DNA from 2 places in the Micromonospora sp. 067-2 genome. Region 1 is predicted to be linked to the other one. Evidence: predicted binding sites of a transcription regulator. Region 1 holds the regulator's gene; the other holds the start of a gene.

What was found. Region 1 encodes HspR, which represses chaperone genes until heat shock. Its sites were predicted from a motif close to TTGAGTNNNNNNNACTCAA; they were not measured.
Region 2: lon (endopeptidase La) is a predicted target of HspR. The motif match lies at 11,846-11,864, and genes of this name have one in related genera.

Annotation. Positions count from the first base shown of each region.
Region 1 is NZ_JAJPWB010000003.1:309,197-324,441, reverse strand. It holds gene grpE (nucleotide exchange factor GrpE) at 1-712, shown strand, start outside; gene dnaJ (molecular chaperone DnaJ) at 798-1,985, shown strand; gene ACLJN9_RS08215 (heat shock protein transcriptional repressor HspR) at 2,015-2,455, shown strand; gene ACLJN9_RS08210 (hypothetical protein) at 2,591-2,785, shown strand; gene ACLJN9_RS08205 (hypothetical protein) at 2,963-3,394, opposite strand; gene ACLJN9_RS08200 (cation:proton antiporter) at 3,562-4,767, opposite strand; gene ACLJN9_RS08195 (cation:proton antiporter regulatory subunit) at 4,773-5,273, opposite strand; gene clpB (ATP-dependent chaperone ClpB) at 5,453-8,044, shown strand; gene ACLJN9_RS08185 (hypothetical protein) at 8,149-8,529, shown strand; gene ACLJN9_RS08180 (DUF4178 domain-containing protein) at 8,643-9,257, shown strand; gene ACLJN9_RS08175 (hypothetical protein) at 9,351-10,190, shown strand; gene ACLJN9_RS08170 (hypothetical protein) at 10,263-10,928, shown strand; gene ACLJN9_RS08165 (SDR family NAD(P)-dependent oxidoreductase) at 10,939-11,748, shown strand; gene pyrE (orotate phosphoribosyltransferase) at 11,918-12,454, shown strand; gene ACLJN9_RS08155 (ArsR/SmtB family transcription factor) at 12,512-12,889, shown strand; gene ACLJN9_RS08150 (DedA family protein) at 13,060-13,893, opposite strand; gene ACLJN9_RS08145 (LPXTG cell wall anchor domain-containing protein) at 14,032-15,245, opposite strand, start outside.
Region 2 is NZ_JAJPWB010000001.1:331,361-346,605, forward strand. It holds gene ACLJN9_RS01525 (Ig-like domain-containing protein) at 408-1,670, shown strand; gene ACLJN9_RS01530 (SMP-30/gluconolactonase/LRE family protein) at 1,744-2,763, opposite strand; gene ACLJN9_RS01535 (STAS domain-containing protein) at 3,022-3,402, shown strand; gene ACLJN9_RS01540 (FKBP-type peptidyl-prolyl cis-trans isomerase) at 3,522-3,914, opposite strand; gene ACLJN9_RS01545 (TerC family protein) at 4,190-5,068, shown strand; gene ACLJN9_RS01550 (helical backbone metal receptor) at 5,079-5,795, opposite strand; gene ACLJN9_RS01555 (hypothetical protein) at 5,862-6,422, opposite strand; gene ACLJN9_RS01560 (Asp23/Gls24 family envelope stress response protein) at 6,419-7,261, opposite strand; gene ACLJN9_RS01565 (phytanoyl-CoA dioxygenase family protein) at 7,710-8,579, shown strand; gene ACLJN9_RS01570 (DUF2726 domain-containing protein) at 8,661-9,539, shown strand; gene ACLJN9_RS01575 (hypothetical protein) at 9,831-11,141, shown strand; gene ACLJN9_RS01580 (histone-like nucleoid-structuring protein Lsr2) at 11,286-11,633, opposite strand; gene lon (endopeptidase La) at 11,888-14,218, shown strand; gene ACLJN9_RS01590 (DoxX family protein) at 14,352-14,756, shown strand; gene ACLJN9_RS01595 (DEAD/DEAH box helicase) at 14,804-15,245, opposite strand, start outside.

The sequences.
Region 1 (15,245 bases):
GCCGGGTGGCTCCGCGCCCACCGAGCCGACCACCGGCGACGGGGAGCGGGACGTCATCCGCAACAACCGCAAGCTCACCGACACGACGGAGCCGGAGGGCACCGCGGCCGACGCGGGGACCGACGTGCCCGCCGAAGGCCTGGTCGAGGACGCCGAGATCGTGGTCGACGAGATCGAGATCGAGGCGACCTCGGTCGACGGTCCGACGCCGGCCGGCCCACCGGTGGTGGACGCCCCGGCGCAGCCGGTGGGTGGCGGAGGAACGGGCACCCCGCTCGGCGCCGAGATGGAGTCGCTCCGGGCCGAGATGGACGAGCGGACCCGGGATCTGCAGCGGGTGTCGGCGGAGTACGCCAACTACCGCAAGCGGGTGGACCGGGACCGCAGCCTGGTGCAGGAGCAGGCGACCGGCTCCGTGCTGGCCGCGTTGCTGCCGATCCTCGACGACCTGGACCGGGCCCGGGAACACGGTGACCTGGTCGGGCCGTTCGGCACGGTGGCGGAACAGCTCACCACCGCGCTGGGCAAGTTCGGCCTGAACGCCTTCGGTGAGCAGGGCGACCCGTTCGACCCGACCCGGCACGAGGCGGTCGCGCACCAGACCTCGGACGAGGTCAGCGAGCCGACCTGCGTGCAGGTCATGCGGCGCGGCTACCAGCTCGGTGAGCGGCTGCTGCGCCCCGCGCTGGTCGCGGTCGCGGATCCGGAATAGTGCGAGACGGTGACCGGGCCGTTCCGTCCGTTGCGATGCGACGGGCGGGACGGCCGGGCCACGACGGTGGGAAGGGGGTGGACCGGTGAGTTCGAAGGACTGGCTCGAGAAGGACTTTTACGCCGTGTTGGGCGTGGACAAGGCCGCCTCCGCGGATGACATCAAGAAGTCGTACCGCAAGGTGGCCCGCGAGTCGCATCCGGACCACAACCCGGGCGACCCGAAGGCCGAGGAGCGGTTCAAGGCCGCGTCCGAGGCGTACAACGTGTTGTCGGACGCCGGCCGCCGCCGGGAGTACGACGAGATGCGCTCGCTGTTCGGCTCGGGCGCGTTCCGTCGCGGTGCGCGGGGTACGGGCCAGCCTGGCGGCACGCCCTTCGACGTCTCCGACCTGTTCGGCGGGGGTGCGGCCGAGGGCGGTGACCGTCGCTTCGGCGGGGCCGGCTTCCAGGACCTGTTCAGCTCGATCTTCTCCGGTGGTCAGGGCGGTGGGCAGGCCGCGCCGCGTGGTCCGGCCCGCGGTCGGGACGTGGAGACCGAGGTGGCGCTGGACTTCGGCGACGCGGTGCGCGGGGTGACCGTGCCGCTGACGCTGCGCGCCCCGGGTGTCTGCGACACCTGTCACGGCAACGGTGCCAAGCCGGGGACCCAGCCGCGTACGTGCCAGGTGTGCCACGGCGCCGGGGTGACCACCCGCAACCAGGGGTCGTTCAGCTTCTCCGAGCCGTGCCGCAACTGCCAGGGCGTCGGCACGGTGGTCGAGGAGAAGTGCCCGGAGTGCCACGGCAGCGGCGGGGTCACCAAGACCCGCACGATGAACGTGCGCTTTCCGGCCGGCGTGGCCGACGGCCAACGGATCCGGCTGGCCGGGCGGGGTGAGCCCGGTGAGCGCGGCGGCCCGGCCGGTGACCTGTTCGTGCACGTCAAGGTCCGTCCGGACGAGCTGTTCGGGCGTACCGGCGACGACCTGACGTTGGCCGTGCCGGTCACCTTCGCGGAGGCCGTGCTCGGCACGGACCTGCGGGTGCCCACGCTCGACGGCGCGGTGACCCTGCGGGTCCCGCCGGGTACGCCGAGCGGCCGGGTGCTGCGGGCCCGGGGCATGGGTGTGGCCCGCCGCGACGGGCAGGCCGGCGACCTGCTGGTGACGTTGGACGTGGTGGTGCCGGCCCGCCTGTCCGACGAGGCACGGACGGCGTTGGAGGCGTTCGCCGAGCAGAGCCCGCCGGCGGCCCGTGACCATCTCGACGCGCGGGTGCGTCGGGTCAGTTAGTCCGATGGACGGACGCGGAGGTGAGTGGGATGTCGGGCGAGTTCCTCGGTTCGAGTGACCCTGCCTACGAGGCCAAGGTGTTGATGATTTCGGTCGCGGCACGGATGGCGGGGATGCACCCACAGACCCTTCGCCAGTACGACCGGTTGGGGCTCGTACAGCCCGGTCGGGCTGCCGGCGGCGGGCGTCGGTACAGCGTCCGCGACGTGGTGTTGCTCCGTGAGGTGCAGCGGCTCAGTCAGGACGACGGGATCAACCTCGCCGGGGTCAAGCGGATCATCGGGCTCGAGCGGTTGGTGGAGCAGGCGCAGCAGCGGGTGGCCCGGCTGGAGGCTGAGCTGGATGCCGCGTACCGCCGGGTGGCCGAGCTGGAGTCGCTGGCCCGCTTCCCGGGCCGGGATCTCGTGCCGACCAACCGCACCTCGACGGCGCTGGTGGTCTGGCGGCCTCGGCGCATGCCCGACCGCTGAACCGACCGCATCGGATCCGATTCTCCTCGGCCCGGTCCGCACGGGATTTCCCGGCGTGGGCCGGGCCGTTCCGGTTAGCCTGTCCATACAGGTTCTTATCGGGGTAAATCGGCCCACCGGCATGGCAGGGGAGCGATGACGGAGTCGGCGAAGAAGGTGGCCCAGCAGACGGAGGACCGGCTCGAAGGCCTTGCGGACACGGTCCGCGAGAAGTTCGACAAGGTGACCGAGGGAAGCTTCCGAGACAAGATCATCGAAGGACGGTTCGCCGAACAGGACGACCGCGGCCCCGACCAGAGCCGGACCGGAACCCCGCCGCCGCGGGACTGACCGGCAACCAACGTGCGGACCGGGACTCACGGGGGGTCCCGGCCCGCCCACCCCCTGCCCCACCGCCGCCGCCCCGCCTCCGTCATCGATCTGGGGCATCTCGCGGTGGATGGATATCCACAAGCAGGGATACGCCTTAGATCGACGGGGAGCAAGGTGCGGGGGTGGGGGCGGGCGTCAGCCGAGGCGGCGGTTCTCCCGGACCAGGCCGCCCTCGCACCAGTCCCGGTAGACGAAGAGATCCGGTCGGGCCAGCAACACCCGGCCGTTGTGCGCCCAGATCTTCATCAGCTCGTCGCCGTCACGCTCGGCCTGCTCGACCAGCTTGCGGAAGCGGCGCTTGGGATGCGCGCGGAAGTTCGTCCGGATGCCGTCGGCCGCGTAGATGTAGAGGCAGTGCAGCGCGAAGCGGCGGGCCGGGCAGGTCGAGTCCATCGCCAGCTCGAAGAGTGTCAGCACCAGCCGGTCACCGGAGACCAGAAGGTCCCAGTCGGGCGGCATGGAAGCCAACGGCACCGAATCGGGCTGGTACGCCCAGGCTCGTAACTCCGCCGGAGTCGGATCGACGGGGTTAGCGAAGCCGTGGAACGTCGACTCCTGCACGCTCACCGGCCAACCCTCCGCTCTCGCCCGCGACGGCACCTGCCATCTGCGAACCCTGGCTGCTGGGGCGAAACGGTAACCCGCCGTGGGGTGCTGCGGTAGTCCTCGTTGGGAGCAATTCAGCAACCGTTGGCCTGGCCGGGGCAACTGGATGGTCGAGTGGCGCCGAGGCGTCAGTCGGGGATCGGAACGGGCTCGCGCCGTTGGGCCGCCGCGCGGGTGCGCAGCCACCGCTTGAACCACGGGAAGTCGGGCAGCCGGGCCAGCATCGGACCGGTCACGACGGTGATCAGGACGTACGCCGTGGCCAGCGCGGCCAACCGCGGCTCGACGCTGCCGGCGGCCACCGCGAGGCCGGCGATGACGATGGAGAACTCACCTCGGGGTACGAGTGCCAGGCCGGCCCGCCACCGACCGGGTTCGGCGATGCCGACCCGACGGGCCGCGAGGTAACCGGTGAGCGTCTTCGTCGCCATGGTGACCACGGCCAGCGCGAGCGCCGGCAGCAGCACCGGTGGAATGTCGCGAGGATCGGTGACCAGCCCGAAGAAGACGAAGAACACCGCGGCGAACAGGTCCCGCAGCGGGGAGAGCAACTCGGTCGCGTGGTGTGCCACCGGGCCGGACAGCGCGATGCCGACCAGGAACGCGCCAACCGCCGCCGAGACCTGGAGCTTCGCCGCGATACCGGCGATCAGCAACGTCAGCCCGAGTACGCCGAGCAGCAGCGCCTCCGGGTCCTTCGCCGACAGGGCCGACGAGATGAGATGGCCGTACCGGATGGCGACCACCAGCACGAGCAGCACCGTGCCGACCGCGACGGCGAGCGCGATGCCGCCGCCGAGCAAGCCGCTTCCGGCCAGTACGGCGGTGACCAGTGGCAGGTAGAGCGCCATCGCCAGATCCTCGATCACCAGGATCGAGAGGATCACCGGAGTCTCCCGGTTACCGAGCCGGCCGAGGTCGGCGAGAACCTTGGCGATCACTCCGGAGGAGGAGACCCAGGTGATACCACCGAGCACCAGTGCGGCCACCCAGTCCCAGCCGAGCAGCAGGGCGAACGCCGCGCCGGGCAGTGCGTTGAGCACGCCGTCGATCAGCCCGGCCGGTGCCGCCGAACGGAGGTTGCCGACGAGTTCGTTGGCCGAGTACTCCAGGCCGAGCATCACCAGCAGCAGGATCACGCCGATCTCGGCGCCGACCGCGAAGAACTCCTCGCTGGCGTTGAGCGGCAGCAACCCGCCGTGCCCGAATGCGAGCCCGGCGAGCAGGTAGAGCGGGATGGGTGAGAGGCCGACCCGGCGGCTCAGCCGCCCGAGGAGCCCGAGCAGCAGCAGCAGCGCGCCGACTTCGACGAGCAGTGTGGTCGATTCGTGCATCCGCCTCAGCCGTCCGGGTCACTGTCGGCGAGGATGGCGGACACGCCGTCGAGACCCTTGCGGGTGCCGACCACGACCACCACGTCACCGGCCGCGAAGCGGAAGGTGGGAAGCGGCGAGACGATGACCTCGCCGTCGCGCAGCACCGCCACGATGGAGGCGCTGGTGCGGGTACGCGCCTTGGTGTCACTGAGCGGCCGGTTGACGTAGCGCGACCCCGCCGAGATGGCGATCTGCTCGGTGAGCAGACCGGCGGCCTGCTCGCGCAGCCCGGAGAGCTGACCGAGCATCAGCGACGCGCCGAGGATGTCGGCCAACGCCTCTGCCTCGTCGTCGGTCAGCGGGATGTCCGCCTGGCAGGAGTCGGGATCGTCGGGATCGTAGAGGACAAGATCCCGGCGACCGTTGCGGTGGGAAACCACGCCGAGCCGGCGACCGGATTCCGTCACCAGATCATGACGCACACCGATGCCCGGTAAGGAAGTCTGTTCGACACGTACTCGCACCTGCGCAAGGCTACCGCTTCGGAGACGCCGACGATCGGACGGAACTCGCGGATCAGCGAGGAACGGGCCGAGGGATGGCGTCGCCGCGAGTGATGGGCGTCACAGCGCTAAGGTTGAGCGGAATACGCTCAACTCTGGTTGTGTCCAACCCAGTGGACAACGCCGATCCGGGGGAGCCCATGAACACCGAAAAACTCACCACCAAGAGCCGCGAGACCATCACGGGTGCCGTCGCACTGGCCAACCAGCGCGGCCACGCCACCGTGGAACCCTGGCACCTGCTGCTGTCACTGCTGGACACCGATGGCTCGACCGCCAGCGGTCTGCTGCGCGCAGTCGGGGCCGACCCCGTCGAGCTGCGCCGGGCCGCGCAGCGGGCGGTCGACGGCCTCCCCGCCGCACGGAGCTCCAGCATCGCCGAGCCCACCCTGGCCCGGGAGTTCGTCAACGCCATCGGCGCCGCCGAGCAGATCGCCCGCCCGTTGGGCGACGAGTACACCTCCACCGAGCACCTGCTGGCCGGCCTGGCCCGGGTGGGCGGCGCGGTGTCCGGCGCGCTGAAGACGGCCGGTGCCACCGAGGACGCCCTGGTGGCCGCCTTCCCGACCGTTCGCGGTGGCGACCGCCGGGTCACCACCGCCGACCCGGAGCAGACCTACCAGGCACTGACCAAGTACGGCGTCGACCTCACCGCCAGCGCCCGGGACGGCAAGATCGACCCGGTGATCGGCCGGGATTCCGAGATCCGTCGCGTCATCCAGGTGCTCTCCCGCCGTACCAAGAACAACCCGGTGCTGATCGGCGAGCCCGGCGTCGGCAAGACGGCGATCGTCGAGGGCCTGGCCCAGCGGATCGTGGCCGGTGACGTGCCCGAGTCGCTGCGCGACAAGAGGCTGATCTCGTTGGACCTCGGCGCGATGGTCGCCGGCGCGCAGTACCGGGGCCAGTTCGAGGAGCGGCTGAAGTCCGTGCTCGAGGAGATCAAGAACTCCAACGGCCAGGTCATCACCTTCCTCGACGAGTTGCACACCGTGGTCGGCGCCGGCAAGGGCGAGGGCTCGATGGACGCCGGCAACATGCTCAAGCCGATGCTCGCCCGCGGTGAGTTGCGGATGGTCGGCGCCACCACGCTGGACGAGTACCGCGAGCACATCGAGAAGGACCCGGCGCTGGAGCGCCGCTTCCAGCCGGTGCTGGTCGGCGAGCCGACCATCGAGGACACCATCGGCATCCTGCGCGGCCTCAAGGAGCGCTACGAGGTGCACCACGGCGTACGGATCACCGATGCCGCGCTGGTCGCCGCCGCCACGCTGTCGAACCGGTACATCACCGACCGGTTCCTGCCGGACAAGGCGATCGACCTGGTGGACGAGTCCGCGTCCCGACTCCGGATGGAGATCGACTCCCGGCCGGTCGAGGTGGACGAGATCGAGCGGGCGGTCCGCCGCCTGGAGATCGAGGAGATGGCGCTGGCGAAGGAGCCGGACGCCGCGTCCGCGGAGCGGTTGGTGCGGCTGCGCAAGGAGTTGGCCGACAAGCGCGAGCAGCTCACCGCTCTCTCCGAGCGCTGGCAGACGGAGAAGAGCCACATCACCAAGCTCTCCACGGCCAAGGAGGAGTTGGAGCGCCTGGGCGGCGAGGCCGAGCGGGCCGAGCGCGACGGTGAGCTGGAGCGGGCCGCGGAGCTGCGCTACGGCCGCATCCCCGCCCTCAAGGTCGAGTTGAAGCAGGCCGAGGAGGAGCTGTCCCGGCTCCAGGCCGACGGCGCGATGCTCAAGGAGGAGGTCGGTGCGGACGACATCGCCGCGGTGGTCGCCGCCTGGACCGGCATCCCGGCCGGCCGGCTGCTGGAGGGCGAGACGGCCAAGCTGCTCCGGATGGAGGAGTCCCTCGGTTCTCGCGTGGTCGGTCAGGCGGAGGCGGTCGGCGCGGTCTCCGACGCGGTGCGCCGGGCGCGGGCCGGCGTGGCCGACCCGGACCGACCGACCGGCAGCTTCCTCTTCCTCGGCCCGACCGGGGTCGGCAAGACCGAGTTGGCCAAGGCGCTCGCCGAGTTCCTCTTCGACGACGAGCGGGCGATGGTCCGCATCGACATGAGCGAGTACGGCGAGAAGCACTCGGTGGCCCGCCTGGTCGGCGCGCCGCCCGGCTACGTCGGGTACGAGGAGGGCGGCCAGCTCACCGAGGCGGTGCGCCGACGGCCGTACTCGGTGATCCTGCTCGACGAGGTGGAGAAGGCCCACCCGGACGTCTTCGACGTGCTGTTGCAGGTGCTCGACGACGGTCGGCTCACCGACGGCCAGGGCCGTACGGTGGACTTCCGCAACGCGATCCTGATCCTCACCTCCAACCTCGGGTCGTCGGTGATCGGGGATCTGACGCTGGCCGACGAGCAGCGTCGGGAGGGGGTTCTCGCGGTGGTCCGCTCGCACTTCAAGCCGGAGTTCCTCAACCGGCTGGACGACATCGTGGTGTTCGCCGCGCTGCACGGGGACGATCTGCGATCCATCGTGGACATCCAGCTGGACCGGATGCGCAAGCGCCTCGCCGACCGCCGACTGGGAATGGACATCACCGAGTCCGCCCGTCAGTGGCTCGCCGAGCACGGCTACGACCCGATCTACGGCGCACGTCCGCTACGCCGCCTGGTCCAGACGGCAATCGGCGACCAACTCGCCAAGGCGCTGCTGTCCGGCACCATCCGCGACGGCGACACGGTGAAGGTCGACCTCCAGCCCCCCACCAACACCCTCACGGTCACGCCCGCCTGACCAGTGCGTCGATCAGGAGGTTTGCGTCAGCGGGACGTCTTCTGATGACGCAAACCTTTTGATCAACAGGGTGGAGTGGAGGTGGGCGGGGAAAGGATGTGGGCATGTTCGGGATGGGAAAGAAGTGGAAACGGGAAATCGACGACGCCGTTGACGAGTTGGTGGGGGCCGACACGCTCGCCTTCGGCGGCGTCGGGATCGCCGGCACGCTGTTGCCGGTGACCGAGGCGTACCACCGGGTCGAGGCCGCCCTCGACGACCACCCCGAGGAGGTACGCCGGCAGCTCGACCGACTGCTGGCCGAGGGCTCACCCGCCGGCCGCGCCTACGCGGCCACCCTGCTCGAGCGGGTCGACCCGTCGGCGGCCCAGGGGGCGTGGACGTCGCTGCGAAACGACCCGACCGAGTTCACCACGTTCGTCGGCTGCGTGATGGGCCGCACCACCCTCGGCGACTACGCCACCCAACGACTCGCCGTGGCATGATCCATGCGCCGATCGGGGTTGCCCCCGGCAGCTGAGCCTTCGGCCACAGCGCAAGTCGTCCCGGTGCCCGGGGTTGTTACCGTTCGCCCCGACGTACCTGGGGAGGTGGTCGGGTGAACGTGCGGGTGACGTACCTGGTGGCGGCGGTTGTCGTACTCGCGCTGGTCGTGGTCGTGATCGTCGTGCGGTCGCGGCGGACGACCCGGCCCGGCGGCGCGCTGCCCCCCGGGGGACCTCCGCGCGGTCGGGCGGCGGAGTCGCCGCGCGGCGGCCCGCACGATCTGACCCAGGGCGACCGCGTGCGGATCCGCGACCGGGAGTACGCCGTGAGCGGCACCATCCGCCTCGTCGAGGGGGACTGGAGTTGGGTCCAGCACCTGCTCGACGACGAGTCCGGCACCCGGCACCGGCTCTCCGTGGAGGACCGCGGAGACCTGGAGCTGGTGCTCTGGACCGCTGAGCCCGGCGCGACCGTCACCCCGGGCGCCCCGACCATCGACCTCGGCGGCCTGCGCTACACCTGGTCCGAGACGGGGCAGGCGCGCTACACCGCCATCGGGGAGACCGGGCTTCAGCCAGCCGGGACCATGCGGTACCACGACTACCAGTCCGGCGGCGACGCGCGGCTTTCCTTCGAGGCGTACGGCGAGGAGGGCTGGCGGGTTGCCCGCGGAGACCTGCTCGACGTCACCGATCTGACGATCGGGCCACCGGCCGAGGAGCGCTGAGCGCGACTCCGTCCGGAGGCGCCGGGATCGGCACGGCATGCCGGAGTGGCTCGTTGTCGATACGGTGTTGGCGCGATCTAGGGAAGGACAATCGTGGTCGAAGCCCAGAGCACGCCGGCCCGCCAGCGGCCATCCATCGTGACGATTTCCAGCTATCTGCTTTTCCTGTTCCTGGCATGCCAGGTGATCAGCCTGATCCTCACCCTCGCCACGGCGGGCAAGACCCGTGATGCGATCCGCGCGGCGTACGAGGGTAGTTCCGCCGACGGCGCCGACACTGTGGCGGACGTCTTCTACGCCATCGGTATCGGCAGCAGCATCCTGCTGTTGCTGCTCGCGGTCGTCCTGGCCGTCCTGGCCCTGTTCAACAACCAGGGCCGCAACGGCACCCGGATCACCACCTGGATCGTCGGCGGCATCATGGTGTGCTGCGTGGGTGGCAGCCTGCTCAGCGGCGCGGCCGGCAGCTTCACCACCGGCGGGGACACCAGCGGGGACATGCCGAGCAGCGCGGAGGTCCAGCGTCGGGTGGAGGAGGCTCTGCCCTCCTGGCTCACCCCGGTCAGCATCCTGCTCGGCGTGGTCAGCCTGCTCGCGCTGCTCACCGCGCTGATCCTGTTGGCGCTGCCGAAGGCCAACGAGTTCTTCCGCAAGCCCACCGCCGGCTGGGAACCGCCGACCCCGGGTGCCAGCTACCCGGGTCACCCGCAGGCCCCGGGCCAGCCGGGTTACCCGCAGACTCCCGGCCAGCCCGGTTACCCGCAGACTCCGGGCCAGCCGGGTTACCCGCCGAGCGGCGAGCCGGGCTTCCCGTCGACCTCGGGCCAGACGCCCGGGTCGGAGCAGCCTGGTTACCCGCCGTCCGGTCCGACCGGCCCGGGCGACACGCCGCCGGGCGACCGCCCCGGCTCGACCCCGCCGTCGACGAGTTGACCGCTCCATAAGCACGACTCCGACGGTCCCTCCGAGTAGGTTGCAACCCGACGCCTACCGGAGGGATCCGTCGTGTCGTACCCGGAATCGGCACCGGCCCGCCGGCCCGCCGTGGTTCTGCTTGCCGCGGCCGTGCTGCTGGTGATGGCGGCCGCCGCACTCGCGTACACCGTTGTCGACCTGGCGGTGCTGAGCCGGACCGTCGACGCGTTCCGCTCTGCCGCCCGGGACACCTCGGCGAGCACGCGCCAGATCGACGACGTGGTGACCCTGCTGCGGGCGTCCGCGGCCCTGTCGGCGGTGGTGGCCGCGCTCTCCGTACCGCTGCTCGCCGGCCTGGCTCTCGGGCTGCTGGCCGGTCGTTCCGGCGCCCGGGTGGCCACCTGGGTGGTCTGCGGGCTCGGCCTGCTCGCCGGCTGCTGCAGTGTGGCGGTGCTCGTCGGTGAGCGGGCGGCGCCGCTGCGGCTGGGCGACGGCGAGCGGGCCACGGCCGAGTTGCTGGGCCTGATCGCTGATGCGTACCCGTCGTGGTGGATCCCGTTGAACGCCGGGCTTTCGGTCGGACAGTGCCTCGGTTACCTTGTGGTAGCTACGCTGCTGGCGCTGCCGGCCGCGAACGCCTGGTTCCGTCGGCACCGCCCGGCAGCGCCGACCGTGCCGTCCGCCCCACCCGGGTTTCCGCCCGCCCCGCACCAGCCCCCGCCGGCGCCGATCGCGCCCCCGTATCCGCCGAGGTGAGGACCAGCCCGTGACGCTCGATGAGACGACCACCGAGCGACGGGCACTGATCACCGGTGCCACCGCCGGCATCGGTGCGGCGTTCACCCGCCGGTTGGCCGCTGACGGTTGGCACCTGGTGCTGGTCGCCCGGGACGCGGGCCGGTTGGCCGAGTTGGCCGCCGAACTGGGTTCCCGGCACGGCCGTGCGGTGGAGACGATCTCGGCGGATCTGTCGACCGACGAGGGCTGCGCCACCGTGGAGCAGCGGCTCACCGACGACAGCCCTGTGCACCTGCTCGTCAACAACGCGGGGATCAGCCTCAACAAGCCCTTTCTGCGCTCCTCCGCGGAGGACGAGGCCCGCCTGCTGCGGCTCAACGTGCACGCGGTCATGCGGCTCACCCTGGCGGCGCTGCGACCGATGACCGAACGGCGGGATGGGGCAGTGATAAATGTCTCTTCGGTCGCCGGATTCGGCGCGGTGATGCCCGGCTCGACCTACTCGGCCAGCAAGGCGTGGGTCACGAATTTCAGCGAGTCGGTCGGTCAGTCGGCGCGACCGTTCGGCGTCCGGGTGATGGCTCTCTGCCCCGGCTACACCCGTACGGAATTCCATCAGCGGGCCGGCATCAACATGTCGAAAACGCCGGAATGGCTGTGGCTGCGGGCCGAGGATGTGGTCGGCGAAGCCCTGCGTGACCTGGGCAAAGGCAAGTTGGTCAGCATTCCGGCCTGGAAGTACAAAGTGGCCGCTGCGGGTCTGCGGCACGCACCGCGACGGCTGCTCCAGGCGGTCGCCCGGGACACCCGCGGCCGGATCGGTCGCGACGAGCGCTGAGCCTCGACGGGCCGGCCGTTGCGCGGGCACGACGGCGGGGACATTGGCGCGTCGCAACCGGTCCGGTAGCTGAGCGTAGTCGAACATCGCCAACCGTCGGTCCCCCGGCGGGCTGATCAGGGTGGACCCCACATCCGGCGTTCAGACTTGCGCAGTAACCTCTATCGCCATGGGGGACCACGACGACCTGCGTAAATTCATTACCGACCTGGCTGTTGTCCACGGACGGGTCGTGCTCTCCTCGGGGCGCGAGGCAGACTGGTACGTCGATCTGCGGCGCGTCACGCTCCATCACCGGGCCGCCCCGTTGGTCGGTCGGGTGTTGCTCGACCTCACCGCCGACTGGGAGTTCGATGCCGTCGGCGGGCTGACCCTGGGCGCGGATCCCGTCGCGCTCTCGATGATGCATGCCGCTCCGACCGATCGGGCACTGGACGCCTTTGTGGTGCGCAAGGCGGGCAAGGCCCACGGTCTGCAACGGCGGATCGAGGGACCGGAGGTGGCCGGCCGTCGGGTGTTGGCGGTGGAGGATACGTCCACGACGGGCGGAAGTGTGTTGACGGCGGTCGAGGCTCTTCGTGAGGCCGGGGCCGAAGTCGTGGGTGTGGCGGTTATTGTTGATCGAGGTGCCGGCGACGCGGTGCGAGCCGCCGGACTGCCGTACCGGGCGGCCTATACGTTGGCTGACCTCGGCCTTGTGGCGTAAAAGTTTGCCGATTCGGATCTGCTGATATGCAGGCGGATCGATGCTGCTGGTGGAAGGATGGAATTCGTGGGAACTGCGTTGGCCGAAATGACTATGCCTCAGATCTCGCCGCTTGCCGGCGAGCCGATCGAACGTGCCGATGCCGAGCGTCTCGCGGGGGTCCTCAAGGCCCTCGCGGATCCCGCTCGGTTGCGGCTGCTCAGCCTGATCCAGTCGGCCCCAGAGGGCGAGGCGTGCGTCTGTGACCTGACGGCGCCGCTCGGCCTCTCTCAGCCGACGGTCAGTCACCACCTGCGTATCCTCACCGAGGCCGGCTTGCTGGAGCGGGAGAAGCGCGGTGTCTGGGCGTACTACCGGCTGGTCCCGAGTGCGATCGCGACGATCGCCGACCTGCTGACCCCGCCGCGTAAGCGGGCCACCAAGAAGGCCCGCTGACGTAGGCAGTGCACACCGTCCCGCGCCGGGGCGGTGTCCGATGGCGAGCCAGGGGTGGCGCCATCGGTGGGTGACACCTGCTCGTCCCCGGCCGCACCGCCGGAGGCCGGGTCCGAGATGCCGACGGCCGACCCCCTCAGCAGGGGGCCGGCCGTCGTCGTACCCCCTCGTCAGCGCTCCTGGCCGTGCTCCGGACGCCGACGGTCGTGCGGGTGCTGGTCGTGGTCGTGGTCGTGGTCGAACGTCTCGCGCACCGCTTCGACCGCTCCAGCGGCACTGGCCGCCGCGACCACCGCGATGGCCTCGCCGCGCTTGCGGGCACGCCTGTCGCGGAGGAACTCGAAGAAGATCGGCAGCACCGAGATCAGGATGATCAGGGCGACCACCGGCAGGATGTAGTGGTCGATCTTGTCCCCGATGGCCTGGTAGATCTGCTCGGCCAGCAGGTAGCCGATCAACAGGATGCCGTCCACCCAGAGCACCGCGCCGACGATGTTCCAGAGCAGGAACTGGCGGGCTGGCATGCCGAGCGCCCCGGCGACCGGGTTGAGGAACGTCCGCACGATCGGGATGAAACGGGCCAGCACCACGGCCTTCGCCGGGCCGAACTTCTGGAAGTAGAACTCCGCCTTCTCCACGTACTCCCGCTTGAAGAGCCGTGAGTTGGGCCGCTCGAACATGGGCCGCCCGTACCGCGAGCCGAGCCAGTGCCCCAGCTGCGCGCCGGCGACGGCGCAGATCGGCCCGCCGATCAGCAGGCCGGCCAGGGAGAGCCGGGTGCCGTCGCCGAAGATGGCGTCCGCCACCGGGGACGCGGCCACCCCGGCGAGGAACAGCAGCGAGTCGCCGGGGAAGAAGAACCCCACCAGCAGGCCGGTCTCGGCGAAGAGGATCACCCAGACGCCGATCAACCCGAAGGTCTGCAACAGGTCCTTGGGATCGAGCGGGTTCAGGGCGACGCTCTCCGTGAGAGCGCGGGTCTTCTCAGCTGTGTCCACGGCCACAAAGGGTACCGAAGTCCGGGTCCCGGCCCGCGCCCGACCGGCCCCCACCACCCGCTGGCGCGATCCCCCGCGGCCGCGCCGAACGACAGCGCCCCGCCGACCGGGATGGTCGGCGGGGCACCGGTGGTGCGGGATGGATCAGGCGACGAAGCGGGTCCGGCGACGCTTGGTCACCAGGTAGCCGCCGACGCCGGTGGCGAGCAGCAGCGCACCGATGCCGGCGATCAGACCGGTCGACGCACCGGTGACCGGCAGGCCGCCGTCACCGCCACCCTGACCGCCTGCGGCGTTCACCAGGATCTTCGCGGTGTCGTTGGCCGGGTTCAGGTCCTTACCGACGTTCTCCTTCGGGTCGCCGTGGAACAGCTGGACCGTTCCGGTGAGGGCGCCGGGCTGGTCGACGCGGAGGGAGAATGTGAACTCAGCCTTCCTGCCCTTGCCCACAACGCCTGGCACGAAGCACGTGTAGGCGGCGGCGCCTGACTTGCCGGAGTCCGGACCGAATTCGCCCTCGACGTCGGCGCACTGCTCCGGTGCCTTCTCCGCAGTGGTGCCCTTCGGCAGGGTGACCAGCGCCAGGGTGTAGATGCCCTCTTCGCCGCCGACGTTGATCGCTGCCGGGCCATTGTTGGTGAATCCGACCGTGACCGGGACGGTTGCGCCGACCTGAGCATCCAGGGTGGCGCCGCTGGCCTCGACATCGGCCTTCTGGTCGCCCTTGACCGTGAGTTTGATCATGGTCTCGTTGTTGGCCGGGTCGACGTCCGTCTGCTGGAGCGCGCGGGCCAGGGCCCGGGAGGGAGCAGAGGCGGAAAGCTTCAGGACCCCGTCGTCACCCTTCGTGCCCTTGCCGAAGTCGGGCAACTCCGATCGGAACGCCTGCCAGTCTGCGGGGGTCATCCAGATCGCGAAGCCATGGTCGGTGTTCGGCGCCCAAGCGTCACCGGGGACGGCGAAGCCGAAGGAGTCGTCGAGTTTCGCGCTGCCGCCCGCAGCCACCGTGGCGTCGAGGGAGCAGGCGTACGCGTATTGATCGAAGTTGTCCTGGAAGTACTCGCAGTTCTCGTAACGCTTGGCCGGTCCAAGACCGTAGGAGCCGAAGAAGAACAGCACCGCGCCCTTGGCGTCGGTCTTGCCTTGGTTGCTCACGGACAGCGGGGACAGCACCGTGCTGCCCGGCGCGCCGGCCAGATCGACGACGGGCTCGGATGTCAGATCGACACCCTCGCCGATCGTCACCGTGGAACGGTAGGTGGAGGTTCCGGCGTTCGGGGTGCTGACGGTGAAGAGGAGTTGGCCCTCCTGCCCGGCCTTTGCCCCGTCCCGCGGCAGCACAGGGAGGGAGACCAGGT
Region 2 (15,245 bases), on a different contig from region 1:
GGCGGCAAGCTGATCGACGAATGGGCAACTTTCTATCTAGATCGCGACCCTACCCTTACCTCCGGACGAAGGCAAAGCTCGGCCGCGATCACCAGAAGTTTCGCCTCGGCCGACAAAAGTGGACCCGGAGTGCTTCCCCTGTCGAAGCCAGAACCGCACAAAGGCCGCTAAACGTGCTAGATCCACGTTGCGGAGGTCGGACGGGACGGTGCGGCCGGGCAGGTCGAGGTCGGCCGGACTGGCGTGTGACGCGCAGGACGGGCTCGTTCCGCCTTTGCTCGACCAGGCGGCGCACCATCGGAGAATGCACCGATAAATGCGCCGCAGATTATTTCCGAATCGGATGGGCACCCCGGTCGAGGCGGCAAGAATGGGGCCGAGGGACGTCGAAAATGGGGGGACTGAACATGACGTTGAGGCGGCGAGTGACGCTGTTGGCGGTAACCATCGCGGCCGCACCGCTGGTTCTGGGCGGATGCACCGCCGACCGGGGCCCGGCGTCGGGCAAGGCGCACGCCGCTGCGCCGGAACTCACCGTGACGCCGGGGGACAAGGCCCGGGAGGTGCCGGTCAGCGCGGAGGTGGGCACAGCGGTCAAGGGCGGGCGGATCACCGCCGTCCGGCTCACCGACGACAAGGGCAAGCAGGTCAAGGCAGAGCCGCGCGAGGATGGCTCGGGCTGGGTGCCGAGCACGCCACTGCAGGCGAAGCGGACCTACACCGTCGAGGTGACCGCGACCGGCGACTCCGGTGCCACGGCGAGTCGCACCACCACGTTCACCACCATGGCGACATCCACCAAACCGCAGATCACCAGCACCCTGTATTTCAGCGGTAACCAGACGTACGGCACGGCAATGCCGGTAACCGTCGCGTTCGACCCGGGCATTCCCAAAGAGGCCAGGGCCGACGTCCAACGCCGGTTGTTCGTGAAGACGAATCCGCCTCAGCCCGGTGCCTGGTCGTGGCTGGATGATGGCAGTCAGGTCTATTACCGGGCGCCCGACTTCTGGCGTCCGGGGACCACGATCAGCGTTCGGGCTGGCCTGGAGGGACTGCCGATCGGCAAGGACCGGGTCGGCGACGAAGACCGGACCGCCACCTCGACGATCGGCAAACAGGTCGCGCTGGAGATCGACAACGACACCAAGCAGATGACCGTGCTGCGCGACGGCAAACAGATCCGCCGGATCCCGGTCAGCCTGGGCAAGTCGAGCACGCCCTCCTCGAGCGGCAAGATGGTGATCATGGAGAAGCACGAGCGGACCACCTTCGACACCCGGGGTGAGCCCAACGGCGGCTACGTGGTCGACGTCGACGACGCCCAGCGACTCACCTGGGGTGGCGAGTTCATCCACTCCGCTCCCTGGTCCGAGGGCGACCAGGGAAGCACCAACGTCTCGCACGGGTGCACCAACGTCGCCGCCACCGCGGCGGAGTGGTTGATGGGCGTGACCCAGGTCGGTGACCTGGTCACCGTGAAGGGCACCGAGGTGCAGTTGCAGGCGGGCAACGGCTGGACGGCCTGGAACGTCAGCTGGGACGAGTTCGCCCGGGGCAGCGCCCTGCCGGTGCCGCCCGGGCTGCGGCCCGCACCGGTCGCCCCGGCGCACCCGGGCGCGGTGGCCGGAGGGTCGCCCGCACCGGCACCCTCGGTCAGCGGTCGCTGAGACGAGACTCCGGGGCCGGCCCTCTCAGGATCGAGGGGCCGGCCCCGGAGCCGTATGCCGAGGGCCCGGCCTCTCAGTCCAGCGGCACCCGGGCCACTCCGGGCCCGATCAGGCTGCCCAACCAGAGCTGGTCGCCGTGCTGGCGTACCCCGGTGATCATCCAGTAGTGCCCGGCCGGGCCGTGCAGCGTACGGCGGAGGACACCTCCCGTGCCGTCGACCAGCGCCACCAGCCCGTAACGCTGGGGCTGCGGCTGCATCGCGTCGGGCAGCAACGCGGCGAGCTGGCGCAGGCGGGGATGCGGCAGGAGCCGCTCGGCGATCGGGACCCGGGGACTGGGTAGGGCGATCCAGTACGTACCGTCGCCCACCGCCGAGGGATTGTCCGGATACGCGGGCAGGTCGGCGAGCACCCGCACCCCGCCGCCCAACTCGACCCGGAGCAGCCGGTGGGTGGTGGTCTCCACCAGCATCAACGCCGACTCGTCCGGGGTCAGCGCGATCCCGTTGGGAAAGTACAGGCCCTCGGTCACCACCTCGGTGCGCCCGCTGCCCGGGTGATGGGCCAGCACCCGGCCGTTCGGGCGGTGCTCCAGCAGGTCCCGCTTCCAGTGCGACACCGGAAACCGGTCGGAGGAGTCGGTGAAGTAGATGGTGCCGTCGCGGGCCACGGTCGCGTTGTTGGCCAGGTGCACCGGGGGCGTCGTCCCGGTCAGCTCGCGTACGACGCCGTCGGGCGTGACGCGCAGCAGTCCGCGGTAGGCGTCACAGACCACCAGCGACTCGCCGGAGGGGTCCACCTCGATGCCGAGCGGTCGGCCGCCGGTCTCCGCCAGGAGCCGGGGTCGGGTGCCCGCCGGCGCGTCGACCGGCCACCACCACAGCCGGCCATCCTCGTCGCCGCTGATCACCCGCCCGGTCGGGTCGACAAGCACGTCCTCGGGCCCGACGGCGCCGTCGGGCAACGGCAGGAGGTCGACGTCGTCGAGCCGGCGGTCGGTGGCGGCCCACGCTCCGGTGAGCGGGGGTGGAACGGTGGCCGCCTCGCGGACGGGCCGGATGAGCCGGGGCGGTCGTGGCCGGGGGATCAGCATCGTCGCATTCTCCAACGCCGATGCCGCCAGGTCGATGCGTCGCCGCGGCGCGGCGGCCGCCGGTCAGACAGCGCCGGCCTCGCGGCGGTCGGTCGGGCTCGCGCCGGGCGGGTGGGTTACCGGAGGCGGGACCGAGGAGCACACCATGGCCGGCCACCCTCAGGGGGATCCCGACGTCCTCGGGGTTGACCCTGGGCGTACCCGGAATCACGTCCTCGAGGGGCGGAACTGTCGGGGGTGAGGGCTAGATTCGTCGGTATGGAAGAGCACAGCGATCGGTTGGACGTGCAGGTCAGCGTGGGTGACCAGGTGGTCCGGGTGCGGGTGACCGGCGAGGTCGACATCGCCACGGTGGCCGCGTTCCGGTCCGCGCTGTGGTCCGCGCCGGCCCGTCCGGTTCTGCGCCTCGAGCTGTCCGAGTTGCGGTTGCTCTCCGCCGCCGGGGTGCGTGCCCTGCTCGCCGCGCACCTGCGCGTCCGCGCCCGGGGCGGCGAGCTGGTCCTGGTCGATCCCACCCCGGTGGTGGCCCGGGTGCTGCGCGCCACCGGGCTGCACCGGGTGATGCCGGTGCTGGAGCCGAGCCGGGTGGTCGAGGCCGCCCGGCTTCCCACGACTCCGGATCTGGCGCTGGCCGCCTGACGACCGTCGCGGCGCCCACCTGACCCGGGCACCGCGCACCCGCGCATGTCGGCCGCCCGTGCCTCAGGCCCGGTGGTGGTGGGGCCGCCGGCGTCGACCGGCGGCCCCCCGAGGTTCAGTCAGCGCACGTCGAGCAGGTCGACGACGAAGACCAGCGTCTCGCCGGGCTTGATCACGCCGCCCGCGCCGCGGTCGCCGTACCCCAGGTGCGGCGGGATGGTGAGGCGGCGGCGGCCGCCCACGCGCATGCCGACCACGCCCTGGTCCCAGCCGGCGATGACCTGGCCGCCGCCGAGCGGGAACTCGAACGCCTCGCCGCGGTTCCAGGACGAGTCGAACTCGCCGCCGGTGGAGTGCGACACGCCCACGTAGTGCACGCTGGCCAGTTGGCCCGGCTGGGCCTGCGGGCCCTCGCCCACGGTGACGTCCTCGATCACGAGGTCGGCCGGCGGCGCACCCTCGATCGGACCCACCTCGGGCTTGCCGGATCGGGCGCCTGCTGCCTGGTTCATGCGGGGATCTCCTGCCGTGTCGGGTGATGTGTCCGGTCACCGTCGATCCTGCCGGATCGCACCCCACCGATGTGCGGCGGACCCGCCGCCCGGCGCGGACGCCGACTTACCGGGAGCGCCGACGCCGGTCAGGGCGCTCGCCTAGGCTCGGGAGCGGCCGGCCGGCGGGCTAGCGGGCGGCGCGCCATGGTCGACGCGGGGGGCGCCGGGTGGGTGAGGCGACGGTCGCGGTGCCGCTGTGGGCCTGGGCGGCGGTCGGCGGGGTGATCGCCGTGATGCTCGCCGTCGACGTGTTCCTGCATCGGGACAACCACGTCGTCGAGTTGCGCGAGGCGCTGCTCTGGAGCGGCGTCTGGATCACCGCGGGCCTGCTGTTCGGGCTGGTCGTCTGGTTCGGGCTCGGCGGCGGTCCCGCCGTCGCCTACTTCTCCGGCTATCTGCTGGAGAAGGCGCTCTCGGTGGACAACGTCTTCGTCTTCGCCCTCCTCTTCGGCTACTTCCGGGTGCCGCCCCGCTATCAGCACAAGGTGCTGTTCTGGGGTGTGGTGGGCGCGCTCGCGTTCCGGCTGCTGTTCATCTTCGCCGGCGCGGAGTTGCTGGACCGGCTGAGCTGGGCCGCGTTCGTGCTGGGCGCCTTCCTGATCTGGACCGGCTGGCGGCTGGCCGTACGCGGAAAACCGGACGTGGACCCGGAGCGCAACCTGGTGGTCCGGCTGTTCCGGCGAGTGGTGCCCACCGACGCCCGCTACTCCGGCGACCGGTTCACCGTCCGCGTCGACGGCCGACGCCGAGCCACCCTGCTGCTGGTGGCACTGGTCGCCATCGAGGCCACCGACGTGGTCTTCGCCATCGACTCGGTGGCGGCGATCCTCGCCATCACCACCAACACGTTCCTGGTCTGGACGGCCACCGCGTTCGCCGTGCTGGGGCTGCGCAGTCTCTACTTCTGTCTCGCCGGGTTGCTGCGGCACTTCGGCTATCTGCGCTACGGTCTGGCCCTGCTGCTCGCCTTCGCGGGCGGAAAGTTGATCCTCGCGGAAACGCCGGTGGGCAAGCTGCCGATCTGGCTGACCCTGGCGGTGGTGGTGCTGACCCTGGGTGTGTCGATCGGCGTCAGCACCCTGGCTGCCCGACGCGGACCGGCCGACCTCTGACCCGCCGTGCTCAGACCGCCCGGGACAGCTGCCCGGCCAGCAGGGCGGGCGCCTCGGCCAGGGACGGGCCGTACCAGGTGAGGTGCCGCCCGGAGAGCAGGGCGCACGGTACGCCGGGAAACGCCTCCGGCCCGTCGTCGGCCGTGAACCGGTACGGCTCGTCGGGCAGCACCACCAGCTCCGGCTTCCGCTCGCGCAGGTCGGCCAGGCTCGGGCGGGGATAGCGCTCGGGCTGCTGGTCGTACGCGTTGACCACGCCGAGCCGGCGCAGCACGTCACCGGCGAAGGTGTCGCTGCCGAGCACCACCCATGGTCGACGCCAGACCGGCACCACCACCCTGCGCGGCGGCGCGAGTCGGGGCGGGGCCTCCCACGCCCGGCGAGCCGCCCGCAGCCAGGGTGGTTCCGTCGGCGCACCCAACTCGGTCAGCAGCTCGGCCAGCTCGGTCAGTGCGCCGGCAACGGTTCGCGGATAGGTGACCCGCACCGGTACGCCCGCCGCCCGCAGCGCCTCCGCGTCGGCGAGGCGGTTCTCCTCCTCGTTCAGCAGGACCAGATCCGGCCGCAGGGCGCGCACCCGGTCCAGGTCCGGGTACTTGCTGCCGCCGACCCGGGCGACGTCCAGCCCGGCCGGATGGCTGCACCAGTCGGTGGCGCCGACCAGCGCCTCCGGCAGCGTCAGCGCCACCGCCTCGGTCAGCGACGGCACCAGTGACACCACGCGCATCCCGCGCACCTCCGTCCGTTCCCCGTCCCGGTACCGATCATGCCCGGGGGGCCGGCTCGGCGAGGGTCAGGGTCCGCCGGGTTCGATCCGGGCGGTCACGTCGAGGTGCGCCGGTTGGCAGTCGGCGGTCGTCGCGAACCGGCGAACCGCGTCGTGGACGTGCTCGCGTACGCCAGCGGCCCGGGCGTCGGCCGTCATGTCCACCCGGATCCACACATCGGGGCGCGGCGGTGTGCCGGAGAGGATCACTCGGGCGCGGTGTACACCGGCGTTTCCGGTCAGGTCGCGTTCCAGCGCACGGGTGAGGACCTCGGCGGCCAGCCGGGTGCGGCCGGGCCGGCGCCCGGGGTGGCTCAGGATGCCCCGGAGTGCCCGGTCGGGCCGGCGCGGCGCCCGGTTCAGTAGCTGCAGCCCGGCGAGGGCGAGCAGCACTCCGACGACCGCCGCCGCCAGGGTGCTCCATGGCGCCGCCAGTCGCCACGGGTTCAGCAGCCCGGCACCGAGCAGTACCGCGCCGGGGTCGCCGACGGGCAGCTCGCCGAAGCTGACGGCGAGCGCGACGCCTCCACCCGCCACCAGCAGCAGCGCGATGATGGTCCACAACAGTCGGTGCGCGGCGTCGCTCACGAGGGCCGCCCACCGGACCGCAGCAGGATGTCGACCTGGCCGGTGCCGGGCGCGGCGAGTCGCTGCAGCTCCTGGCGCACCGCGAACTCGACCTCGGCGTGTGCCGCCGGGTCACCGCTGGCGCGGACCCGGGGACGCCACTGGTCGCCTCGTCGCCGGACCCGCACCCTTGCTCGGCGTACGCCTGGCACGGTGTCCGTCGTCTCGGCCAGCCGGCGCTCCAGACAGCGGCGGTGCAGGTGCCAGCCGTCCCGTTCGTCGACGCGCAGACCCACCGGCCTCCAGCGGCGCAGCTGGGCGACCAGGATGGCCAGCCCCAGCAGGACCACCCCGCCGGCGAACACCCGGACCGGTGGGTCCCGCCACCGGGTGCCGGTCAGCGCGTCGTACCAGCCGGGTGGGGCGAGCAGTGGCGTCGGACGGCCCATCGTGACCAGTAGCGCCTGCACGGCCAGCAGCGCGCCACCGGCGAGCAGGGCGGCAGCCAGCAGCAGTGTGGCGACCCGGTTGGCTGTCCGCATGTCAGCCTCCGGCCGTCTGGCCGGTGGCCTCGTCCCGGCGCCGTCCGCGCCGGGAACGAGCAGGTCGTCCACCGTGACCGTCACCGCGGCTACGGTGAGCCCGGTTTCAGCGGCTATCCGGTCGGCGACCACCCCCCGGACCGCCTCGGCGACGGCGGGCACGCTGTGCCCGTACGAGGTGACCAGGTGCAGGTCGAGGCCAACGGACCGGTCGCCCAGTCGCACGGAGGATGGATGGGCACCGGACACGCCCGGCACCTGGCCGGCCGCGTCGGCCGCGATCCTCGCGACGTCCGGCGCCCCGGTGACACCGCGCACCCGCCGTTCCGCGTTGACGCGCCGACTGTTGCCGGTGCTCAGTTTCCCGCCGACGGTGCCGATCCTTCGCGAAGAGCCGGAGGGAGGGGCGGACGGCCGGGTGGCGACGGGCCGCTGGGGGAGTCGGTGGTGCCGCCCGGTCCGATCCGCGCGGGGTCGCCGGAGGATGGTCGGATCACCGGCCCGGCGAGGTCGGCGAGGGTGGTCGGTCTGGCGCGGGCGGGTGCCCGGACCACTGTCGGCGAGGCTGCCGAACTGCTGTCGCGACATGGTGACCTCCCGGCCGGCCCGCTACCGGCGACCCCGCTGGATACACCGGGCGGGGGCCTCCGGAACGCGGTTTTCCTGTGATCCCGGTCACGGCGATCCAGCGCTGGCGTCGTCGGACCGCCCTTGACACGCTTCTACAACGTTGTAAGGCTCACTGGGTATCCCGAGGAGGCCCTCAGTGCGCGTTCCCCCAGTCGCGGCGGCACCCGTCGCCAACCCTGCGCCCGCCGGCGACGACGAGGTACCCACCGAGGCACTCGGTGACCTCTACCGCGACGGCATCACGGCCTGCCGGGCCGCCTTCGACCCGGCCTGGGTCGAGCGGGTCGGCGACGACGTGTTCGCCGCGTTCGAGGAGGCGCGTTCGCGCCCCGACGGGGCCGTCGGTCGCGGCCCGCAGCGTTGGTACGTGGAGATCCACCCGGAGCAGCTGCGCGGCTTCGTCGAGCTGGTCACCCATCCATGGGTGGTGTCGGTCTGCCGGGCGGTCCTCGGCCCGGAGTACGAGATCGTCGAGCTGGGCTTCGACATCCCCTTCCCCGGGGCGGCCATGCAGCCCTGGCACCGGGACTTCCCGATGCCGGGAGAGACCCGGCGACAGCGCCGGCTCACCTCGCTGGCGTTCAACCTGACGACCGTGGACACGGTGGAGGAGATGGGGCCGTTCGAGATAGCCCCGGGCACCCAGTGGGACGACGGCGTCGACTTCGACCACGGCATGTTCCCGCCGCGGGAGCGCCACCCCCGCTACCAGCAGCGGGCGGTGCGCAAGTACCCGCAGCGCGGGTACATTTCCGCCCGATCGGCGCTGACCATCCACCGGGGCACCCCGAACGTCTCCCGGTCTGCCCGTCCGGTGCTCGTGCTCGGCGTGGACGCGCCCGGCGCTGGTAACGCGGCCCACCACGACATGGCCGTCACCCACGGCTACCGGGAGAGCCTGCCCGAGCTGGTCCGGGCGCACCTGCCCTGCCCGGTCGTGCAGCGGCTGGAGCCGATCCGGCAGAAACACACCATCGAGGGCCTGGTGATGGGCGCCGCCGAGTAACCCGCGACCGCCGGGACCGCGCGCCACGATCGACCACCTAGACTCGGCCCGGCGCGACCGACCGGCGGATGGATCAGGCAGATGACGAGCACCGTCAGTGACGACCGCGGCTGGCTGCGGGCGACGCCCGCCGACGATGCGCTGCTCACCCGCGCCGGCCATCGCGTGTACCCGGCGCGCCGGCTCAGCGAGCTGGTCCAGGGGCGTCCGCCGGGCGTCACCGGCAGCCAGTGGAGTTCGGCCAGCCGAGCCGCCTTCGACTTCGTGATCTGCGCCGCCGACAGCGGTCGGCCCACCGTCGCGGTCGAGATCGGCCCGATCGCCCCGGTCGGATCGGCGGAGCAGCGCGCCGAACGACTCAAGGACGCGGTGAGCGCCGCCGTCGGCCTGCCCGTGCTGCGCATCGGCTCGTCGACGCTGCGAGCGGCCGAGCACGGCCGACGCCTGGTGGAGTACGTCATCGACGCGCGAACCTACGCGTCGGGCGAGGCCGGCGGGAACACGTCCGGGGACGAGGCCGCCCCGGTGGGCTTCCGGGACATCCTCGGGCGGCTGCCGGACGGCCGCCCCGGACCGGTCAACGACCTCGGCGCGCTGACCCGTGCGGCGGCTGTCGAGGCGTACGTGGCGCGGCGGCTGGCCGACCCGATCGTGCGGGGTCTGCACGTGCGCTGGGCGGACGGCCCCGCGCAGGGGTGGAGCTGGGTGCACGTACGCCCCGACGCGTGCCTGGTGCAGCGGGTGTCGGTGACCGAACACCGCTTCTCCTGCGGTGTCGACGCGGCCCGGCTGGCCGAGGACCTCGCCACGGTCGCCGTGGGGGACCGGCTGCGCGCAGCGGAGACCGCTGAACCGCAACTGCTGCCGCGGGCCGAATTGACCGCCGAGATCGTCGCGCTGAGCCGGCGCCGGCACGAGTTGGTGGGTGGCTTCGCCTTCGACCACCTGTGTGCCGACTGACCGCCACCCGTTTTCCCCGCTGAACCCTCTCCGCACCGGCTCCCCGCCGCGTCGCGGCATTTTTCCGTGCGCCGTTGAACCTTCCCGGCCGCCGTCCCGTACTCCTGCGCGAATGAACAGGATCTCCCCATCCGCGTCGACCGGACGCGGCAGGCGATGCGGAAAGGGCATCGTCGGCCATCGACACGTTACCGGGTAGGTCGCGGTGTCGTCGCCGTGGCGTGCCATCTCACATCCGTCGGTCCGCCGAGGGCAGGAATCCACTACCGGATCGAGAAGGAGAGCAATTCGATGCGCAGGTCCACACGGGCGCGCCGGTCATCCGGTAACGCGCGGAGCAAGCGTCTGCTGGCCGTTGTCGGCACGCTCGTGGTCTTCGGCGGAGTTGTCGCCGTGACCCAGATTTCGTCGGCTCAGGACCGGCGGACGAACAAGCCGCGGCCGGCTTCGGGGCAGTGCGTACAGCCGAGCCCGGGCGCGACCGCGCCGACCGGTGACGGTTCGACCACCCGGACCTGGCAGAACGGTCGTTGGGTACGTAACCACTGGGGTGACGGGCAGCAGTCGGTCGCCGAGTGTGAGGACGGTAAGGACGGCACCACGGGCACCGGCTCTGCCGTCGCCTGCCCAGACGTGACGGCGAAGCTGCCGCAGGTGCCCGCCCGGGCCCGGGCCGAGGTGGATCGCAACCTCGCGCAGTTGCAGAGTCAGATCGCGGAGGCCGACCGCCGGCTCGCCGCCGAGGGCAGCAAGGGCGAGGCCTTCATCCGCAACTCGATCCTGCAACCGCTGGCCGCCAAGCGACGCGCGGTGCTGGACCGGATCACGATCGCCATCGACCGCGCGGGTCCACGCCCGCAGGGGCTCGCGCAGCTCGCCGAGTGCCAGGTGCAGCCGACCGGCAACACGGGCGGCGGCACCAACGGTGGCGGTAACAACGGTGGCGGTAACAACGGTGGTAACACCGGCGGCGGCAACAATGGTGGTAACACCGGTGGCGGTAACAACGGCGGTAACAACGGTGGCGGTAACAACGGCGGTAACGCCCCCGGCGCCGGTCTCGGCGTGTTGGCCAACGACTGCGACAAGAGTCAGCTCGAGGCGCACGACGGCTTCCAGAAGGGCAACCGCTGTGTGAGCACCGAGTTCGGTGAGGTCGGCGCGGCAGCCAACAACCCGTCGCTGCTGATCACGCAGTTCCCCGGACAGGTCGGCCGTAACCAGGCCTTCACCCTGCGGGTCAGCACCCGCAACCTGATCCGGGACCGCTTCCTCGCGGCTGGTCAGGGCGGGTACTACGTGGAGAGCTCGCTGCTCAACGACCAGGGTCTGGTCCGTGGCCACTTCCACACGGCCTGCCGGATGCTGGACAGCCTGACCGCCCCGCCGGAGCCGCAGGAGGTGCCCGCGTTCTTCGTCGCCACCGAGGACGGACGCGGAGGCGCCCAGCCGGACGAGGTGACCATCCAGATCCCGGGTCTGCCGGAGTCGGGCACCGCGCAGTGCGCGGTCTGGGCTGGCGACGGATCGCACCGGCTGCCGATGATGGAACGCGCCAACCAGACCCCGGCCTTCGACGCGGTGCGCATCGAGGTCAACTGATTCTGAGTCGACCAGCGGCGGCCGGTCGCCCGGGGCGAACAGCCCGGGGTGACCGGCCGCCGCCGTGTCGGCCGGAAAGACGGCCGCGGACAATCTGACGGGGTCACGCCGTTCTTGGCGGGACCCCGTCTGTGCGTCGTTCGATCAGCGCTTCTTGTACGCCTCGACCACCTCGACCGGGATGCGACCCCGTTCGGAAATCTTGTAGCCGTTCTTGATGGCCCATTCCCGGACGGCCCGGTTCTGCTCCCGATCCATTCCGGCACCGCTGGGTCGCCCCGGCCGCCGGACTGTCCGAGTGCTCTCCACCGGACCTCGCCCGATCCGCCGACCCGCATTGATGTACGGATCCAGAGCCTTGCGCAGAACGCCGGCATTCTCGTCCGAGACGTCGATCGTGTAGGCCACGCCGTCGAGACTGAACTCGACCGTCCGGTCTGCCTTCCCACCGTCGAGGTCGTCGGTCAGCACCGTGATTACTTTTCTCGCCATTGCCGATTACTCCCTGTGTGTGGCGGGATGTGTCCAAAGTCTGACCCACCACCCGGGGAAACCGCAACAATATGCGTCCTTTTCATTTCGGCGCGTCGCGATTGCGCGGCTGAGCAAAACCGCGAAGAGGGCCTTGAATGTGGTGGGCGATCCTGCTCCGGCGGATCGAGTGGCCTGGGTCACACCTCGGAACAAGGGGAACGCTTTGTTACTTGAGTGAGACACGCTCAACTCAACGTGATAGCAGGTGTTCGATGGCAACTCTTCCGGTACTTCCCCTGACCGACGCCGTGCTCCTGCCCGGCATGGTCATCCCGGTGACCCTCGACCCGACCACCCAGGCCGCGGTCGACGCAGCCCGCGCGTCCGGCGACCGCAGGCTGCTCGCCGTGCCCCGCATCGACGGCGAGTACGGCCCGGTCGGCGTGGTCGCCACCATCGAGAAGGTCGGCCGGCTGCCCGAGGGCGAGCCCGCCGCCGTCATCCGTGGCCTGTCCCGTGCCCGGATCGGCTCCGGCGTGCCCGGCCCCGGCGCGGCCCTCTGGGTCGAGGCGACCGAACTCGACGAACCCGCTCCCGCCGGACGTGCCCGGGAACTCGCCCGTGAGTACCGCGCCCTGGTGACCTCCGTGCTCCAGCAGCGGGGCGCCTGGCAGGTCATCGACGCGGTGGAGCGGATGACCGACCTCTCCGAGTTGGCCGACTCGGCCGGCTACGCGCCGTGGCTGACCCTGGAGCAGAAGACCGAACTGCTCGCCGCGCCGGACGTCACCGCCCGGCTCGAGCTGCTGGTCGGCTGGGTGAAGGACTACCTGGCCGAGCAGGAGGTCACCGAGCAGATCAACAGCGATGTCCGCGAGGGACTGGAGAAGTCCCAGCGGGAGTTCCTGCTGCGCCAGCAGCTCGCCGCGATCCGCAAGGAGCTGGGTGAGGACGAGCCGGACGGCTCGGCCGACTACCGGTCCCGGGTCGAGTCCGCCGAGCTGCCCGACAAGGTCCGCGAGGCGGCCCTGCGCGAGGTCGGCAAGTTGGAGCGGGCCAGTGACGCCTCTCCGGAGGCGGGCTGGATCCGTACCTGGTTGGACACCGTGCTCGAGATGCCGTGGGGCACGCGTACCGAGGACAACACCGACCTCGGCGCGGCCCGGGCGGTGCTCGACGCCGACCACGCCGGCCTGGCCGATGTGAAGGACCGCATCCTGGAGTACCTGGCGGTGCGCAACCGGCGCGCCGAGCGCAACCTCGGCGTGGTCGGCGGTCGCGGCTCCGGCGCGGTGCTCGCCCTCGCCGGACCTCCCGGAGTGGGCAAGACGAGCCTCGGCGAGTCCGTCGCCCGGGCTCTCGGGCGCAACTTCGTGCGGGTGTCGCTCGGCGGCGTGCGCGACGAGGCCGAGGTCCGCGGCCACCGGCGTACCTACGTCGGCGCGCTGCCCGGTCGGATCGTGCGTGCGCTGCGCGAGGCCGGCTCGATGAACCCGGTCGTGCTCCTCGACGAGGTGGACAAGCTGGCCGCCGGCTACGCCGGCGACCCGGCCGCCGCCCTGCTGGAGGTGCTCGACCCGGCCCAGAACCACACCTTCCGGGACCACTACCTGGAGGTCGACCTGGACCTGTCCGACGTGCTCTTCCTGGCCACCGCGAACGTGGTGGAGTCCATCCCCGGCCCGCTGCTGGACCGGATGGAGCTGGTGACCCTCGACGGGTACACCGAGGACGAGAAGGTCGCCATCGCCCGGGACCACCTGCTGCCCCGGCAGCGGGAGCGGGCCGGGCTGACGCCCGACGAGGTGAGCGTCGCCGACGAGGCCCTGGCGCTGATCGCGGGGGAGTACACCCGGGAGGCCGGCGTACGGCAACTCGAACGTGCCCTGGCCAAGATCCTGCGCAAGGTCGCGGTGGGGCTGGCGACCGACCCGACGCCGGTACGCGTCGACACCGGGAATCTGACCGGCTACCTGGGCCGGCCCAAGTTCACCCCGGAGTCGGCCGAGCGCACCGCCGTGCCCGGCGTGGCCACCGGTCTCGCCGTCACCGGCGCCGGTGGTGACGTGCTCTTCATCGAGGCGACCAGCATGGAGGGCGAGCCGGGGCTGACCCTGACCGGCCAGCTCGGTGACGTGATGAAGGAGTCGGCACACATCGCCCTGTCGTACCTGCGCTCGAACGGGCGGCGGTTCGGCATCGACCCGAACGTCCTGGCCGGGCGCCGGATCCACGTCCACTTCCCGGCGGGCGCGGTACCCAAGGACGGCCCGAGCGCCGGCATCACGATGGTGACCGCGCTGGCGTCGCTGGTCACCGGACGCCCGGTCCGCCCCGAGTTCGGGATGACCGGCGAGGTGACGCTCTCCGGACGGGTGCTGCCGATCGGCGGGGTGAAGCAGAAGCTGCTCGCCGCGCACCGCGCCGGCCTCACCGAGGTGATCATCCCGGCCCGCAACGAGCCCGACCTGGACGACCTGCCGACCGAGGTGCGCGAGGCGCTGACCGTGCACACCCTGGCCGACGTGGCCGACGTGCTCGCCCTGGCCCTGCGCCCGGCCGAGGTCACGGCGCTGGACGGTCCGGCGCTGTTCGCGGTCTGACGCTCCGAACACCAGGACCCCCGCCGTTCCCGGCAACGGCGGGGGTCCTGCCGGTACGCGGACAGGTCTACTGTCTCGCTTGAACCCTCAACTACCTGTCCGCCGCGAGGCGGCACCCCCGGAGGAAATCCCCGTGAACGTGGTCCTTTGGATCATCCAGATCCTGCTCGCCGTCGTCTTCGGCGGTGCCGGCGTCGCCAAGCTGACCCAGCCCAAGGAGAAGCTGCGCGACCGGATGGGTTGGGTGGACCCGGTCCCGCCGACCCAGGTCAAGGCGCTCGGCGCCGTCGAGCTGTTGGCCGCCATCGGGCTCGTGCTGCCCGCCCTCACCGGCATCGCCACCGTGCTCACCCCGCTCGCCGCGGTCGGTCTGGTCATCGTCATGATCGGCGGCATCCTGGTGCACCTGCGCGACCTGAAGAAGCAGGACACGGCGGACCGACGTCGGACCGAGATCCAGGGCGCGATCACCTGCGTGGTGCTGCTCGTCCTCGCCGCCGTGGTGGCCTGGGGCCGATTCGGCCCGTACTCCTTCTGAACCGTGACGCCGGCGACCGTCGTACCCGGCGGTCGCCGGCGGCGCCCTCAGCGGTGCTCGCCGCCGCGATCCCGGCGCACGGTGGCCTTGCGGCCCTTGATGGTGCTGGAACGCAGCCCCGAGATCACCTCGTCGGCCACGCCCTGCGGCACCTCCACCAACGAGAACCGGTCGGCGATCTCGATCGAGCCGATGTCGCGGCCGTTGATGCCGGTCTCCCCGGTGATCGCGCCGACCAGATCCTGCGGTCGCACCCCGGCGCGCCGTCCCAGGCCGACGAAGACCTGGACGGTGTTACCGCCCACGCGGGGCCGGCCCCCGCCGCGCCGGTCGCCGCCCCGACCGCCGGTCTCGGGTCGACCCTCGCGCGGGCCGCGCACCGGCACCTGCGGGATCTCCTCCTCGTCGTCCGCGCCCGGCGAGGTCACCTCGTGGGCCAGCTTGACGGCGGCGAGGGCGACCTCCATCAGGTCGAACTCGTCGGTCAGC